DNA from 2 places in the Streptomyces sp. NPDC090442 genome. Region 2 is predicted to be linked to the other one. Evidence: predicted binding sites of a transcription regulator. Region 2 holds the regulator's gene; the other holds the start of a gene.

Region 1 (8,200 bases), on a different contig from region 2:
GTGGCCGCGGATCTCCGCCTCGTCCCGGACGCCGCCGAGCGCGACCCGGACGAACTTCCGCCCCATGGCGCGCGCCACGGACTCGCCGAGCGAGGTCTTGCCGACCCCGGGCGGCCCGACGAGCGCCAGCACGGCGCCGCCCGCCCGTCGCCCGCCACCGCCCCGGCCGGAATCGCTGCGCGACGCCCCCTTGGACCGCCCCCCGACGAGCCCGAGCCCGCGCTCGGACCGCCGCTTGCGGACCGCCAGGTACTCGGTGATCCGCTCCTTGACGTCCTCCAGTCCGGCGTGGTCGGCATCCAGCACGGCCTTGGCGCCGGCGATGTCGTAGGCGTCCTCGGTGCGCTCGTTCCAGGGCAGCTCCAGGACGGTGTCCAGCCAGGTGCGGATCCAACTGCCCTCGGGGCTCTGGTCGCTGGCCCGCTCCAGCTTGTCGACCTCCTTGAGGGCGGCCTTGCGCACCTCCTCCGGCAGGTCGGCGCCCTCGACCCGGGCGCGGTAGTCGTCGCCCTCGTCCTCCGGGTCGCCGTTGAGCTGGGCCAGTTCCTTGCGGACCGCCTCCAGTTGGCGCCGCAGCAGGAACTCCCGCTGCTGTTTGTCGACGCCCTCCTGGACGTCCTTGGCGATGGACTCGGCGACGTCCTGCTCGGCCAGGTGGGAGCGCAGGACCTCGATGGCGTACTTCAGGCGGGCCACCGGGTCGGCGGTCTCCAGGAGTTGGAGCTTCTGCTCGACGGCGAGGAAGGGCAGGTAGCCGGCGTTGTCGGCGAGCGTGGGGACGTCGTCGATGCCGGTGACCCGGTCGACGACCTGCCAGGCGCCGCGCTTGCGCAGCCAGCTCGTGGCCAACGCCTTGTATTCCGTGACGAGTTCGGCGACCGCGCCCGGCGGGGGCTCGGGGGCCTGCTCCTCGACGGTGGTGCCCTCGACCCAGAGCGCGGCGCCCGGCCCGGTGGTGCCGGAGCCGATCCGCACCCGGCCCAGGCCCCGGATCAGGGCGCCCGGGTCGCCGTCGGACAACCGGCCGACCTGCTCGATCCGCCCGAGCGTGCCGATCGCCGCGTACGTCCCGTCGATCCGCGGCACCAGCAGCACCCGCGGCTTGGTGCCCGACGGGGCGGCGGCCTGGGCGGCCTCCACCGCGGCGCGCACCTCGGCGTCGGACAGGTCCAGGGGCACCACCATGCCGGGCAGGACGACCTCGTCGTCGAGGGGCAGCACGGGCAGGGTGAGCGGTGTGGACGCCGGCTCAGCAGTCATGATCTCCCCTTCGGCAAGCAAGTTGAGCTTTACCCACTCAATGCCGGGGAGCCGACGGTTGTTCCCCGCCATCTGTTCGCTGTGAGCGATCGGCGTGGGGCAACTCGGTGACGGGGCAGGGCGCATGGGCCCTGCGGGAGGGGTGCCGCTACCAGTGGGCGGGGCGGTGCAGCCCCCGCGGCAGCCGGGTGCGCGCATCGCCCCGGGCGGCGTTCATCTGGGCCTGCGTCAGGAAGAGGCCGTCGGTGAGGTCGGCGCCGCGCAGATCGGCGTCCCGGAGGTCGGCGCCGATCATGTCCGCGCTCCGCAGGTCCGCGTCCCGCAGGTCGGCGGCGATCAGATACGCGCCGCGGAGGTTGGCGCCCCGCAGGTCGGCGCCCTTCAGCCGGGCCCCCATCAGGTCCGCGCCCCGCCGCTCCTTCTTACGGCCCGGCACCTTCGCCCGGACCGCCTCGCTGACCCGCAGCAGCAGGACGTTGACCTCGCCGCGGTGCCCGGCCACGTCCACCGCGGCCAGCTCCTCGGCGGTCCCCAGGGTCAGCCGCTCGGTCTTCTCCAGGGCGGAGCGCAGCTCCTCCCGCACCGGGTGGGCCGCGGGCAGCGCCACCGCCTCCGTGAGGTACCAGAGCAGCTCGTGGAGTTGGCGCATCACGGCGAACGCGTCGAACATCGGCCGGGCGGCCTCGGGCGCGCTCCGCCAGTCCCGCCCCTCGAAGGTGACCTGGGAGACCTTCTGCCCGGCGCCGAAGCACTCGAAGACCGTGCAGCCGGAGAAGCCGCGCTGCCGCAGGTCCCGGTGGATGCCGCAGCGGAAGTCGGTCGCCAGGTTGGGGCACGGCCGCCCGGCCTCCTTGTCCAGCGCGAAGTCCGCGGACCGGGCGAACGGCAGCGCCACGCAGCACAGCCCGAAGCAGCTCCCGCAGTCGGAGAGCAGCGGCAGCCGGTCGGCCTCCGGGGCCTGCGGCGGGGTGGACGCGCGGTCCTGGGCGGGGCGGCGCTCGTGCGACACGTTCTCAAGCTCCTGCGGCCGGCGGTCGCTCTTCCGTTGCGGCGCCCGCGAGAGGCCCCATTCTCCGGGATCGGCGCCGTCGGCGGACGGGTCGGGGTCAGGGCGTCCGGGGCGCCCGCAGCGCCGGGTGGCCCAGGTCGCCCAGCAGCGGGGCGGGCCCGGAGCGCTGCGCCCGCCAGTGCCACAGCAGCGGCCAGGCGGTCAGGCCCAGGACGAGCGAGAGCAGATGGCCCCAATCGGTCATCGGGTCCGACGAGTTGAGCAGCCCGGCCACCGCCTGGTAGCCGGCCGCGGCCACCAGGGGCCAGCGCGCCCAGGCGGGCAACAGCCCGGCCAGCGCCCCGATACAGGTCATCACGCCGAAGCTGATCCCGTAGTCGAGGCGGTGCAGCGAGCTGTCCGGCAGCGACCCGGCGGCGACCGAGAAGCCCACCGGCATCTCGGTGGCGAGGGTGGCCAGCGCATGGCCGCCGAAGAACACCACCGCGGTGCGCACCCCGCCGATCCGCCGCTCCAGGGCGGTCACCACGAACAGGAAGACGAGCGCGAACCCGGAGGTCACCCCGCCGGCTATCCACAGCGCGCTGGCGACCAGCACCAGCAGCGGCGCCTGCGCGAGGTGGGTCACGTCCGTACTGGAGCCCTGGAGCAGCGCGGCGACCTCCGAGGGGTTGCCGTGGTCGGCGTAGAACGAGGTGGCCAGGAGCAGCAGCGCGTAGCAGAAGGTGAAGGGGGTGCCGGTGGGGGTGGGGAGCAGCCGCCAGGGACGCAGGGCCTGCCGGGGGCGGCGGGCCGGGGCGTCCACCGGGTCGGGGACGGCCGCGGCCGCCTCCCCGCGCTGGCGGGGCACACCGGCGAGCAGCACCGGGGCCGCGCCGCCGGGGCCGGCCGCGGCCGGGTCCACCCCGTCGCCGACCCGGGCGCCGCCGACCGGCTCCGCCACACTCGTCATCCCAGGTCCTCTCCCCGCCCCCGCGCTCCGTTCGCGACCCACTGTGCCCGGCCAACCCATGAGTCAGCTATGTGAGTGATATCCGTCACGGCCGGCAACCCCCGTGCGGTGCACCGGCGTTGCCCCGCCCCCGCCCGGCGGCGCCGCCCGCCGTCGGTGGACCGGCTAGAGGGGACGTTGCTAAAGATGGCCGCATGGCTCCCGTTCACCCCTGGCATCCGCACGCCGGCGCCGAGCCGGCCGTACGCACCCTGGACCGTCGCGAGGGCCCCCACGGGGAGGTGGTGCTCCGGCAGCGCGACCCGGTCGGGGCGGCCCCCGGGGAGGGCGGTCCGGTCTACGAGATCATCGCCAACGGCTGCTTCCTGATGGACACCTCCGACGGGCGTTCGGAGCGGCTGCTGGTCGACGCGGCGCTCGCCGCGCTGCCGCCGGACCGACCCCGCCCCGCGGTGCTGATCGGCGGGCTGGGCGTGGGCTTCTCGCTGGCCCGGGCGGCCGCCGAGCCGCGCTGGGGCCGGATCGCGGTCGCCGAGCGGGAGGCGGCGGTGATCGACTGGCACCGCGCCGGCCCGCTGGCCACGGTCTCCGGGCCGGCGCTGGCCGACCCGCGCACCGCGGTCCTGCACGCCGACCTGCTGGCCCACCTGCGTACCGACGCCGCCCAACGCCCTTACGACGCCCTGTGCTTGGACATCGACAACGGCCCCGACTGGACCGTCACCGACGACAACGACGCCCTCTACTCCCCCGCCGGACTGGCCGCCTGCCGCGCCGCGCTGACCGACGGCGGGGTGCTCGCGGTGTGGTCGGCCCGGCCGTCCCCGGCGTTCGAACGGGCGCTGGAAAACGCCGGATTCGGGGGCGTACGGACCGAAGAGATCCCGGTTGCCCGAGGCGTCCCGGACGTTGTCCACCTGGCGCTCCGGTGCGCGTAGGGCGCGTAGCCGACTGTCACATCATGCCCTTACGCTGCTGCCCAGCACGACGCGACAAGACGCGACCACGCAGGCAAGACGCGACCACGCAAGGGCACATGCAGGGGCGGGCGATGGACCAGACTCAGACAACCCAGGGCGGCACCACCGCGGCCACGCCGGGCGCCCAGCGCCGGGTGCTGGTCGTGGAGGACGATCCGACGATCGTCGACGCCATCGCGGCCCGGCTGCGCGCCGAGGGCTTCCAGGTGCAGACGGCCACCGACGGCCCGGCGGCGGTGGACACCGCCGAGGCGTGGCAGCCCGATCTGCTCGTCCTCGACGTGATGCTGCCGGGCTTCGACGGCCTGGAGGTGTGCCGCCGGGTGCAGGCGCAGCGCCCGGTGCCGGTGATGATGCTCACCGCCCGGGACGACGAGACCGACATGCTGGTCGGCCTCGGCGTCGGCGCCGACGACTACATGACCAAGCCGTTCTCCATGCGGGAACTGGCCGCCCGGGTGCACGTGCTGCTGCGCCGGGTCGAGCGGGCCGCGCTGGCCGCGCACACCCCGCGCAGCGGCATCCTGCGGCTCGGCGAGCTGGAGATCGACCACGCCCAGCGCCGGGTCCGGGTGCGCGGCGCCGACGTCCACCTCACCCCCACCGAGTTCGACCTGCTGGTCTGCCTGGCGAACACCCCGCGCGCGGTGCTCTCCCGCGAGCAGTTGCTGGCCGAGGTCTGGGACTGGGCGGACGCCTCCGGCACGCGCACGGTCGACAGCCACATCAAGGCGCTGCGCCGCAAGATCGGCGCCGAGCGCATCCGCACGGTCCACGGCGTCGGGTACGCCCTGGAGACCCCGCCGGCATGACGCTTCGGTGGCGGCCGCGCGCACGGGACCTGTGGGACCGGTTCTGGGAGGCGTTGCGGCCGCTGGACCCCTACCGCTCCGTCAAGGCCGCGCTCGGCGCGCTGGTGATCGTCTCGGTGATCATCACCACACTCCTGGTGTTCGTGGCGATGCACTCGGCGACCGAGCTGCGGGTGATCACGGTCTTCTCGATCATCGCCTCGCTGTTGATCACCCAGTTCGTGGCCACCGGCCTGACCGCCCCGCTCGGCGAGATGACCGAGGTGACCAGGGCGATGGCGCACGGCGACTACACCCGCCGGGTGCGCGCCGGCCGCCGCGACGAGTTCGGCGACCTGGCCGACGCCTTCAACCGCATGGCCGCCGACCTGGAGGCGGTCGACACCCACCGCAAGGAACTCGTCGCCAACGTCTCGCACGAGTTGCGCACCCCCATCGCGGCGCTGCGCGCGGTGCTGGAGAACGTCGTCGACGGCGTCTGCGAGCCGGACTCGGACACCATGCGCACGGCCCTGAAGCAGACCGAACGCCTGGGCCGCCTGGTGGAGCACCTGCTGGACCTGTCCCGTCTGGACAACGGCGTGGTCCCGCTGCACGCCCGGCGCTTCGAGGTCTGGCCGTACCTGTCCGGAGTGCTCAAGGAGGCCAACATGAGCCGCGGCGCCTCCACCCTCTCCGGCGTCACCGGCTCCGGCACCCACGCCCGCGCCGACGTCCACCTCCACCTCGACGTCTCCCCGCCGGAGCTGACCGCGTACGCCGACGCCGAGCGGCTCCACCAGGTCGTCGCCAACCTCATCGACAACGCGATCAAGCACAGCCCGCGGCACGGCCGGGTCACCGTGCGGGCCCGCCGCGGCGACGGGCCGGAGAGCCTGGTGCTGGAGGTCCAGGACGAGGGCCCCGGCATCCCGGAGTCGGAGCGCTACCGGGTCTTCGAGCGGTTCAACCGCGGCGGCCCCGGCACCTCCGGCCCGGGCACCGACGGCGGGACGGGGCTGGGCCTGGCGATCGCGCGCTGGGCGGTGGACCTGCACGGCGGCCGGATCGGGGTGGCCGAGTCACCCCGGGGTTGCCGGATCCGAGTCACTCTTCCGGGGTTCACGTCATCCCGGGGTTGACGTCGGCTGACGTAGGGTCGGTGGTGGGAGCACTGATTTCCGGGGTGCTACGGCGATGCGCGCTACCCGCACGCGGGCAAACCCCGTGTGTTTCCCGCCAAGTAAGGCCCTGAAACCCTTCGGTGAATGTGACGTGCGCGACGAGTGACCCTCCCGGACTGCACCAAAGGTCACAAGAGGCGTAGCCTTTATTCCCGCTGTCCACCACCTTAGGAAGCGGAAGAGGGCGGTTGCCGCCGTGTCGCTACAGTCCCCCAACAGTGCGAGTGTCTCGACCGAACAGGAAGAGCAGCGGAAGAATCCCGCTGCGGCGTTCGGTTCCAACGAGTGGCTCGTCGACGAGATCTACCAGCAGTACCTCCAGGACCCGAACTCGGTAGACCGAGCCTGGTGGGACTTCTTCGCCGACTACAAGCCGGGCGGTGCCACCGCGCCGAACCCGCCGGCAGCAGGCGCTGCTCCGGCGGCCCCGGCTCCGTCGGCACCTGCCCCGGCGGCCCCCGCCGCGGACGGGCCGAAGCCCCCCGCCCAGCCGGCCGCCCCGGTGCGGCCCGCCGCCCCGGCCAAGCCGGCCGCCGCCGCTGCGCCCGCGCCGGCCAAGGCCGCTCCCGCGAAGCCCGCGGCGAAGGCCGCCCCGGCGAAGAGCGCGCCCACCGGCGAGGCCCCCGCGGGTCCCGAGTTCGTCACCCTGCGCGGCCCGTCGGCCGCCGTTGCGAAGAACATGAGCGCGTCCCTGGAGCTGCCGACGGCCACGTCCGTCCGCGCGGTCCCGGTGAAGCTGCTGTTCGACAACCGCATCGTCATCAACAACCACCTCAAGCGCGCCCGCGGCGGGAAGGTCTCCTTCACGCACCTCATCGGGTACGCGATGGTGCAGGCCCTCAAGGCCATGCCGTCGATGAACTGCTCCTTCGCGGAGAAGGACGGCAAGCCGACGCTGGTCAAGCCGCCGCACATCAACCTCGGCCTGGCCATCGACCTGGTCAAGGCGAAGGGCGAGCGCCAACTGGTCGTCGCGGCCATCAAGAAGGCCGAGACGCTGAGCTTCTTCGAGTTCTGGCAGGCGTACGAGGACATCGTCCGCCGGGCCCGGGACAACAAGCTCACGATGGACGACTTCACCGGGGTCACCGCGTCGCTGACGAACCCCGGCGGCATCGGCACCGTCCACTCCGTGCCGCGCCTGATGCCCGGCCAGTCCATGATCATGGGCGTCGGTTCGATGGACTACCCGGCCGAGTTCCAGGGCACCTCGCAGGACGCCCTGAACAAGCTGGGCGTCTCCAAGGTCATGACGCTGACCAGCACCTATGACCACCGGGTGATCCAGGGCGCCGCCTCCGGCGAGTTCCTGCGGGTCATGAGCCAGCTCATGCTCGGCGAGAACGACTTCTACGACGACATCTTCAAGTCGCTGCGGATCCCCTACGAGCCGATCCGTTGGATGCGGGACATCGACGCCTCGCACGACGACGACGTCACCAAGGCCGCCCGGGTCTTCGAGCTGATCCACTCCTACCGGGTCCGCGGCCACGTCATGGCCGACACCGACCCGCTGGAGTACCACCAGCGCAAGCACCCCGACCTGGACATCACCGAGCACGGCCTCACCCTGTGGGACCTGGAGCGGGAGTTCGCGGTCGGCGGCTTCGCCGGCAAGTCCATGATGAAGCTGCGCGACATCCTCGGCGTGCTGCGTGACTCGTACTGCCGCACCACCGGCATCGAGTTCATGCACATCCAGGACCCCAAGCAGCGCAAGTGGATCCAGGACCGGGTCGAGCGCCCGCACAAGTCGCCCGAGCGCGACGAGCAGCTGCGCATCCTGCGCCGGCTGAACTCCGCCGAGGCGTTCGAGACGTTCCTGCAGACCAAGTACGTCGGCCAGAAGCGGTTCTCGCTGGAGGGCGGCGAGTCGGTCATCCCGCTGCTGGACGCGGTCATCGACTCCGCGGCCGAGGCGCGGCTGGACGAGGCCGTCATCGGCATGGCCCACCGCGGCCGGCTCAACGTGCTCGCCAACATCGTCGGCAAGTCCTACGCGCAGCTCTTCCGCGAGTTCGAGG
Region 2 (8,200 bases):
TTGACGGAGTCCAGCAGCAGTTGGGCGACGTCGACGACCTGGACGGATTCCCTGGCCTTGCCGTCGTTCTTCTTGCCGTTGACCGAGTCGGTCAGCATGACCAGGCAGAACGGGCAGGCGGTGGAGACGATGTCGGGGTTCAACGACAGGGCCTCATCGACGCGTTCGTCGTTGATGCGCTTGCCGATCCGCTCCTCCATCCACATCCGGGCGCCACCGGCGCCGCAGCAGAAGCCGCGCTCCTTGTGGCGGTGCATCTCCTCGTTCCGCAGGCCCGGGACCTTGTCGATGATCTCGCGCGGCGGCGTGTAGATCTTGTTGTGGCGGCCCAGGTAGCACGGGTCGTGGTAGGTGATCAGGCCCTCGACCGGGGTGACCGGGATCAACTTGCCCTCGTCGACGAGGTGCTGGAGCAACTGCGTGTGGTGGATGACCTCGTAGTCGCCGCCGAGCTGCGGGTACTCGTTGCCGAGGGTGTTCAGGCAGTGCGGGCAGGTCGCGACGATCTTCTTCGACGACTTGGGCTTCTTCGTCGACTCGTCCTCGCCGTCCTCGCCGAAGGCCATGTTCAGGGCCTCGACGTTCTGCTGGCCGAGCTGCTGGAAGAGGAACTCGTTGCCCATGCGGCGGGCGGAGTCACCGGTGCACGCCTCGTCGCCGCCCATGATCGCGAACTTCACGCCCGCGATGTGGAGGAGCTCGGCGAACGCCTTCGTCGTCTTCTTGGCGCGGTCCTCCAGGGCGCCGGCGCAGCCGACCCAGTAGAGGTAGTCGACCTCGGTGAGGTCCTCGACGTCCTTGCCGACGACCGGGACCTCGAAGTCGACCTCCTTGGTCCAGGCCAGCCGCTGCTTCTTGGCCAGGCCCCAGGGGTTGCCCTTCTTCTCCAGGTTCTTGAGCATCGTGCCCGCCTCGGACGGGAACGAGGACTCGATCATGACCTGGTAGCGGCGCATGTCGACGATGTGGTCGACGTGCTCGATGTCCACCGGGCACTGCTCGACGCAGGCGCCGCAGGTGGTGCAGGACCACAGCACGTCCGGGTCGATGACGCCGTTCGCTTCGAGGGTGCCGATCAGCGGGCGCTCGGCCTCGGCGAGGGCGGCCGCGGGGACGTCCTTGAGCTGCTCCTCGGTCGCCTTCTCGGTGCCCTCCGCGTCCTTGCCGCCGCCGGCGAGCAGGTACGGGGCCTTGGCGTGCGCGTGGTCGCGCAGCGACATGATCAGCAGCTTGGGGGAGAGCGGCTTGCCGGTGTTCCACGCGGGGCACTGCGACTGGCAGCGGCCGCACTCGGTGCAGGTGGAGAAGTCCAGCAGGCCCTTCCACGAGAAGTGCTCGATCTGCGAGACGCCGAACTGGTCGTCCTCGCCCGGGTCTTCGAAGTCGATCGGCTTGCCGGCCGAGACCATCGGCTGGAGCGCGCCGAGCGCCGTGCCGCCGTCCGCCTCGCGCTTGAACCAGATGTTGGGGAAGGCCAGGAAGCGGTGCCAGGCCACGCCCATGTCGGTCTTCAGGGCGACCGTGATCATCCAGATGAAGGAGGTCGCGATCTTCAGACCGGCGAAGAAGTAGGTGAGGTTCTGCAGCGTGCCCAGGCTCAGCCCCTTGAAGACCGCGACCAGGGGGTACGTGACGAAGTACGCCGCCTCGTAGTGGTCGACGCCGTGCTGGGCGCCCTCCAGGGCGTGCAGCGACACGATGCAGATGCCGACGATGAGGATGACGGCCTCGACGAAGTACGCCTGGCCCGTGTTGGAGCCGGCGAAGCGGGACTTGCGGCCCGCGCCGCCCGGCCGGTTGAGCTGCCGGACGGCGATCAGGACGAGGATGCCCACGGTCGTCAGGGTGCCCATGCCCTCGACCCACAGCTCCCAGGGGAGCCAGTTGCCGATCACCGGCAGGATCCAGTCGGCCTTGAAGAGCTGCCCGATGGCGTTGACGATCGTCAGCAGCAGGGACAGGAAGCCCACCGCCACGAACCAGTGGGCCACGCCGATGACGCCCCAGCGGTTCATCCGGGTGTGGCCGACGAACTCCTTGGCCACGGTGACCGTGCGCTGCACGGGCTCGTCGGTGCGGGTGCCGGCGGGCACGGGCTGGCCGAGTCGGACCTGGCGGAAGATCTGCAGGATGGCACGGCCGAACAGCGCGACGCCGACCGCGATTAGGACCAGCGACACGATGATCGCGGCGAGTTGCATGGGAGGCTCCTCGAACCTGCGAGAGCGGGCGAAATCTGAAGGCGCTCCGCGTGATCGGAAGCGGCCGGGCCGCCGGGATCTGAGCGGAACTACTAAGCGGTAACTTTTCGGGTCTGCGCTGAGGTTACCCAGTATTCCGGGCCCCATGAAGCCGCCCGGCCGGTGATCTGTGTCGCGCACGCAACCGTCGCGCGGGCGCCGGCGTCCTCCCGAAGGGTCTGGTGAGGACAAGCGCCCCATAAAAGTTGAGTGGCTCTGACTCAGGTCTGTTGACAGGTTCGCTCGGGTGCTGCACGCTTGAGCCTGTTCCACTCAAGTTAGCTGGAGGAATCGAAATGGCACGTGCGGTCGGCATCGACCTGGGCACGACTAACTCCGTCGTCAGTGTTCTCGAAGGCGGTGAGCCCACCGTCATCACCAACGCCGAGGGCGCCAGGACCACGCCGTCCGTCGTCGCCTTCGCCAAGAACGGCGAGGTGCTGGTCGGCGAGGTCGCCAAGCGCCAGGCGGTGACCAACGTCGAGCGGACGATCCGGTCGGTCAAGCGCCACATGGGCACCGACTGGAAGATCAACATCGACGAGAAGGACTTCAACCCGCAGCAGATCTCTGCGTTCATCCTGCAGAAGCTGAAGCGGGACGCGGAGTCCTACCTCGGCGAGAAGGTCACCGACGCGGTCATCACCGTCCCGGCGTACTTCAACGACTCCGAGCGCCAGGCCACCAAGGAGGCCGGTGAGATCGCGGGCCTCAACGTCCTGCGCATCGTCAACGAGCCCACCGCCGCCGCCCTGGCCTACGGCCTGGAGAAGGAAGACCAGACCATTCTCGTCTTCGACCTCGGCGGTGGCACCTTCGACGTGTCGCTGCTGGAGATCGGTGACGGCGTCGTCGAGGTGAAGGCCACCAACGGTGACAACCACCTCGGTGGTGACGACTGGGACCAGCGCGTCGTCGACTACCTGGTCAAGCAGTTCAACAACGGCCACGGCGTCGACCTCGCCAAGGACAAGATGGCGCTCCAGCGCCTGCGCGAGGCCGCCGAGAAGGCGAAGATCGAGCTGTCCTCGTCCAGCGAGACGACGATCAACCTGCCCTACATCACCGCCTCCGCCGAGGGCCCGCTGCACCTGGACGAGAAGCTCACGCGCTCGCAGTTCCAGCAGCTCACCTCGGACCTGCTCGACCGCTGCAAGACCCCGTTCCACAACGTGATCAAGGACGCCGGCATCTCGCTGTCCGAGATCGACCACGTGGTCCTGGTCGGCGGCTCGACCCGGATGCCCGCCGTCGCCGAGCTCGTCAAGGAGCTGACCGGCGGCAAGGAGGCCAACAAGGGCGTCAACCCGGACGAGGTCGTCGCCATGGGCGCCAGCCTCCAGGCCGGTGTGCTCAAGGGTGAGGTCAAGGACGTCCTGCTGCTGGACGTCACCCCGCTGTCCCTCGGTATCGAGACCAAGGGCGGCATCATGACCAAGCTGATCGAGCGCAACACCACGATCCCGACGAAGCGTTCGGAGATCTTCACGACGGCCGAGGACAACCAGCCGTCCGTGCAGATCCAGGTCTACCAGGGCGAGCGCGAGATCGCGGCGTACAACAAGAAGCTCGGGATGTTCGAGCTGACCGGCCTGCCGCCGGCGCCCCGCGGCGTCCCGCAGATCGAGGTCTCCTTCGACATCGACGCCAACGGCATCATGCACGTGACCGCCAAGGACCTGGGCACGGGCAAGGAGCAGAAGATGACCGTCACCGGCGGTTCGTCGCTCCCGAAGGACGAGGTCGACCGCATGCGTGAGGAGGCCGAGCGCTACGCGGAGGAGGACCACCAGCGTCGCGAGGCCGCCGAGACCCGCAACCAGGGCGAGCAACTGGTCTACCAGACCGAGAAGTTCCTCAAGGACAACGAGGACAAGGTGCCCGCCGAGGTCAAGACCGAGGTCGAGACCGCCGTCGGCGAGCTCAAGGAGAAGCTCAAGGGCGAGGACACGGCCGAGATCAAGACCGCGTCCGAGAAGGTCGCCGCGGTCTCCCAGAAGCTGGGCCAGGCCATGTACGCCGACGCGCAGGCGGCCCAGGGCGCGGCCGGTGCCGAGGGCGCCCAGGCCGGCGGTCAGCAGCAGGCCAAGGCCGAGGACGACGTCGTGGACGCCGAGATCGTCGACGACGAGAAGCCCAAGAAGGACGGTGCGGCGTGACGGAGGAGACCCCGGGCTTCGAGGAGAAGCCCGACGTCCCTTCCGATGCCGCCCCCGAAGACGCGGCACCGGCCGAGTCCGCCGACAAGGCGGGCTCGGCCCCGGCCGGGGACGTCCAGGACGCAAGTCTGACGGCTCAGTTGGACCAGGTGCGCACCGCTCTCAACGAGCGCACCACCGACCTCCAGCGCCTCCAGGCGGAGTACCAGAACTACCGCCGCCGGGTGGAGCGGGACCGCGTGTCGGTCAAGGAGATCGCGGTCGCCAACCTGCTCTCCGAGCTCCTGCCGGTGCTCGACGACATCGGTCGGGCCCGGGAGCACGGCGAGTTGGTCGGCGGCTTCAAGTCGGTGGCCGAATCGCTGGAGATGGTGGCGGCCAAGCTGGGTCTGCAGCAGTTCGGCAAGGAGGGCGAGCCCTTCGACCCGACGATCCACGAAGCGCTGATGCACTCCTACGCGCCCGATGTCACGGAGACGACATGCGTCGCCATCCTGCAGCCCGGGTATCGCATCGGTGAGCGCACGATCCGCCCCGCGCGGGTCGCGGTCGCCGAGCCGCAGCCGGGTGCGCAGGGCGCCAAGTCGGCCTCCGACGAGGAGTCCAAGGGCGCCAAGGGCGGTAAGGGAGCCGAGGGTGCCGAGGCCGCGGACAAGGAGAACGGTGGCCCGGACGAGGGCTGACGTGCGGGCCGGAACGAGAACCGTCCGGAAGGAGGGACGTCGAGGATGAGCACCAAGGACTTCGTGGAGAAGGACTACTACAAGGTCCTCGGCGTCCCCAAGGACGCCACCGAAGCGGAGATCAAGAAGGCGTACCGCAAGCTGGCCCGGGAGAACCACCCGGACGCCAACAAGGGCGACGCCAAGGCCGAGGAGCGCTTCAAGGAGATCTCCGAGGCCAACGACGTGCTCGGCGACGCCAAGCGCCGCAAGGAGTACGACGAGGCCCGGGCGCTGTTCGGCAACGGCGGCTTCCGGCCCGGCCCCGGCGGGGGCGGGAGCTTCAACTTCGACCTCGGCGACCTCTTCGGGGGCGCCGGGGGCGCGGGCGGCTCCGGTTCCGGTTCCGGTGCCGGCGGTTTCGGCGGCGGGCTCGGGGACGTCTTCGGCGGCCTGTTCAACCGCGGCGGCACCGGCACCCGCACGCAGCCGCGCCGCGGCCAGGACATCGAGTCCGAGGTGACGCTCAGCTTCACCGAGGCGGTCGACGGGGCCACGGTCCCGCTGCGGATGTCCAGCCAGGCGCCCTGCAAGGCGTGTTCGGGCACCGGCGACAAAAACGGTACGCCGCGGGTCTGCCCGACCTGTGTCGGCACCGGCCAGATCAGCCGGGGCGCGGGCGGCGGCTTCTCGCTCACCGACCCGTGCGCCGACTGCAAGGGCCGCGGCCTGATCGCGCAGGAGCCCTGCGAGATCTGCAAGGGCAGCGGCCGGGCGTCCAGCGCCCGCACGATGCAGGTCCGCATCCCCGCGGGCGTCTCCGACGGGCAGCGCATCCGGCTGCGCGGCAAGGGCGCCCCGGGCGAGCACGGCGGCCCGGCCGGTGACCTCTACGTGGTCGTCCACGTCGAGGCCCACCCGGTCTTCGGCCGCAAGGGCGACAACCTCACCGTCACGGTGCCGGTCACCTTCCCGGAGGCCGCGCTCGGCGGCGAGGTCAAGGTGCCGACGCTGGGCGGCCCGCCGGTCACGCTCAAGCTGCCGGCCGGCACGCCCAACGGACGCACCATGCGGGCCCGCGGCAAGGGCGCGACCCGTAAGGACGGCACCCGTGGTGATCTGCTGGTCACCATAGAGGTGGTCGTTCCCAAGGACCTCGGCGACCAGGCCAGGCAGGCGCTGGAGTCCTATCGCGAGGCGACCGCGGGCCCGGACCCGCGGGCGGAGCTGTTCCAGGCCGCGAAGGGAGCATGAGATGGACAGCCGGGGCGGGCAGCGTCGTAACCCGTATGAACTGACCGATGAGTCGCCGGTGTACGTCATCTCCGTCGCGGCCCAGCTCTCCGGCCTGCACCCGCAGACCCTGCGGCAGTACGACCGCCTGGGGCTGGTCTCGCCCGACCGTACGGCCGGGCGGGGCCGCCGCTACTCCGCCCGCGACATCGAACTGCTCCGCACCGTCCAGCAGTTGTCGCAGGAGGAGGGCATCAACCTCGCCGGCATCAAGCGCATCATCGAGCTGGAGAACCAGGTCGCGGCGCTCCAGCAGCGGGTCGCCGAGCTCCAGGGCGCCCTGGAGGGCGCGGCCAGCACGATGCGGCAGCGGGAGGCGGCGGTGCACGCCTCGTACCGCCGCGATCTGGTGCCGTACCAGGACGTGCAGCAGACCAGCGCGTTGGTCGTCTGGCGGCCCAAGCGGTCGTCGGAGTGACGGCGCGCTCGACGCGATGAAGGGCCGGGGTGGCGCAGCCACCCCGGCCCTTCGCGCGTTCCCATCGGGCGGTTCCCGTCCAACTCCCCTGTGATCAGCAGCCGTTGTAGCCCGCGGTGGGCATCGACAGCCGCCGGTGCACCCGCGACTTCATCGCCAGGGTGTAGACCGGCTCGTCCAGGTCGGCGGTCTCCAGTCGGATGCCGGCCGCCGCGCAGCGTTCGGTGAACTCGTCGGCGCCGTTGATGGCGTACTCCAGTGCCCGGCGGTTGGGCGCGACGAACACGTCGACCAGGCCCTTCTCGACGTCGTGCCACAGCGCGCTGTGGTCGGCGCGCAGTTGGTGCAGGCTGAGCTGGCAGGTCAGGCGGTAGTCACGGGCTGCCGCCCACTGTTTGCACATGGCGTGCTGGCTGCGGTCATCGACCAGGAACGGATCCTCGTCCAGCTCGGACAGCGGCATCAGGCAGGCGATCGCCGTCACTCGGACCGAGTTCATCGTGCCCTCCGGGGCGTGGCGACTGTGGGGGCGACGATACCCCCGCGAAGGGCCCGGGGTGGAGGGGCGGCGCCGGGCGGCGACGCATATCCGCAGGCGTGGCAGATCTTCCAGCCGTCCTGATTCACGGCCAACTGCCCGCCGCAGCGCGGGCAGTTCTCGGCGGACGGGCGGGGACGCCCGGTGCGTTTCTTGGGCAGCGGGCGCGGAACGGTCGTCGTGCTGCGTAGTGCCGACGCCATGCGGCCTCCCACTGCCGTCTTTTCTGCCCGGGACAGGTCCGATGCCGCTCACGGATGTGCGGAGGTGTTCGGTTCCTGCCGTTCTTGAGTACCAGTTGGGGGCCCGGGAGCGGACTTGAACGGTCCGGTTTCGGCCAGGTCCGGACCTGGTGGGCGGGCCGGGCCGCCCGGTACCCGTACCGGCCAGGCGTGTCGGCGGGCATACGGCCGATACCGGGGCGTGGTGCGCGGGCGCGCCGGGTGGTGGGGCGCGCGTCGGCGGGGGCGCTCAGGCCCGCCCGAGGGCCCGGGTCACCGCGATCTCGATCAGCACGCGGTCCGGGTTGGGCGACGGGGTCCGGCCGTACCGTGCGGCGTACCGGCGCTCGGCGTCGGCCACCGCCTCCGCGTCGGTCCGCACCCGGGCGACGCCCTCCAGGGTCGCCCAGCGGCGGCGGTCCACCTGGCACACCGCCACCCGCGCCCCGTCGGCGCCGGCGGCGAGGACGTTCTTGACCTTGGTGCTGTCCTTGCGGGTGATGACCCGCGCGATCCGCTGCCCGGCGTCGTAGGTGACGCCGACCGGGACGACGTGCGGGGTGCCGTTGGCCCGCGGCGTCGTGAGGGTCGACATGAGGTGCTCGTCCCAGAAGGCGAGGTACTCGGGGGGCAGTGCGCTCAGGTCGTGGGCCATGGGGCCAGGGTAGT

Evidence for each region. The regulator HspR, encoded in region 2, represses chaperone genes until heat shock. The targets are predictions, from matches to a motif close to TTGAGNNNNNNNNNCTCAA.
Region 1: a site for HspR is predicted at 1,283-1,301, ahead of lon (endopeptidase La). Genes of this name have one in related genera too.

Annotation. Positions count from the first base shown of each region.
Region 1 is NZ_JBIVXW010000002.1:160,747-168,946, forward strand. Features, by position in the region: gene lon (endopeptidase La) at 1-1,260, opposite strand, end outside; gene ACIQU6_RS02525 (pentapeptide repeat-containing protein) at 1,409-2,269, opposite strand; gene ACIQU6_RS02530 (rhomboid-like protein) at 2,367-3,221, opposite strand; gene ACIQU6_RS02535 (spermidine synthase) at 3,416-4,159, shown strand; gene ACIQU6_RS02540 (response regulator transcription factor) at 4,273-5,013, shown strand; gene ACIQU6_RS02545 (ATP-binding protein) at 5,010-6,134, shown strand; gene ACIQU6_RS02550 (multifunctional oxoglutarate decarboxylase/oxoglutarate dehydrogenase thiamine pyrophosphate-binding subunit/dihydrolipoyllysine-residue succinyltransferase subunit) at 6,373-8,200, shown strand, end outside.
Region 2 is NZ_JBIVXW010000138.1:1,371-9,570, reverse strand. Features, by position in the region: gene ACIQU6_RS42965 ((Fe-S)-binding protein) at 1-2,201, opposite strand, end outside; gene dnaK (molecular chaperone DnaK) at 2,537-4,399, shown strand; gene grpE (nucleotide exchange factor GrpE) at 4,396-5,082, shown strand; gene dnaJ (molecular chaperone DnaJ) at 5,128-6,315, shown strand; gene ACIQU6_RS42945 (heat shock protein transcriptional repressor HspR) at 6,317-6,772, shown strand; gene ACIQU6_RS42940 (hypothetical protein) at 6,867-7,271, opposite strand; gene ACIQU6_RS42935 (pyridoxamine 5'-phosphate oxidase family protein) at 7,782-8,186, opposite strand.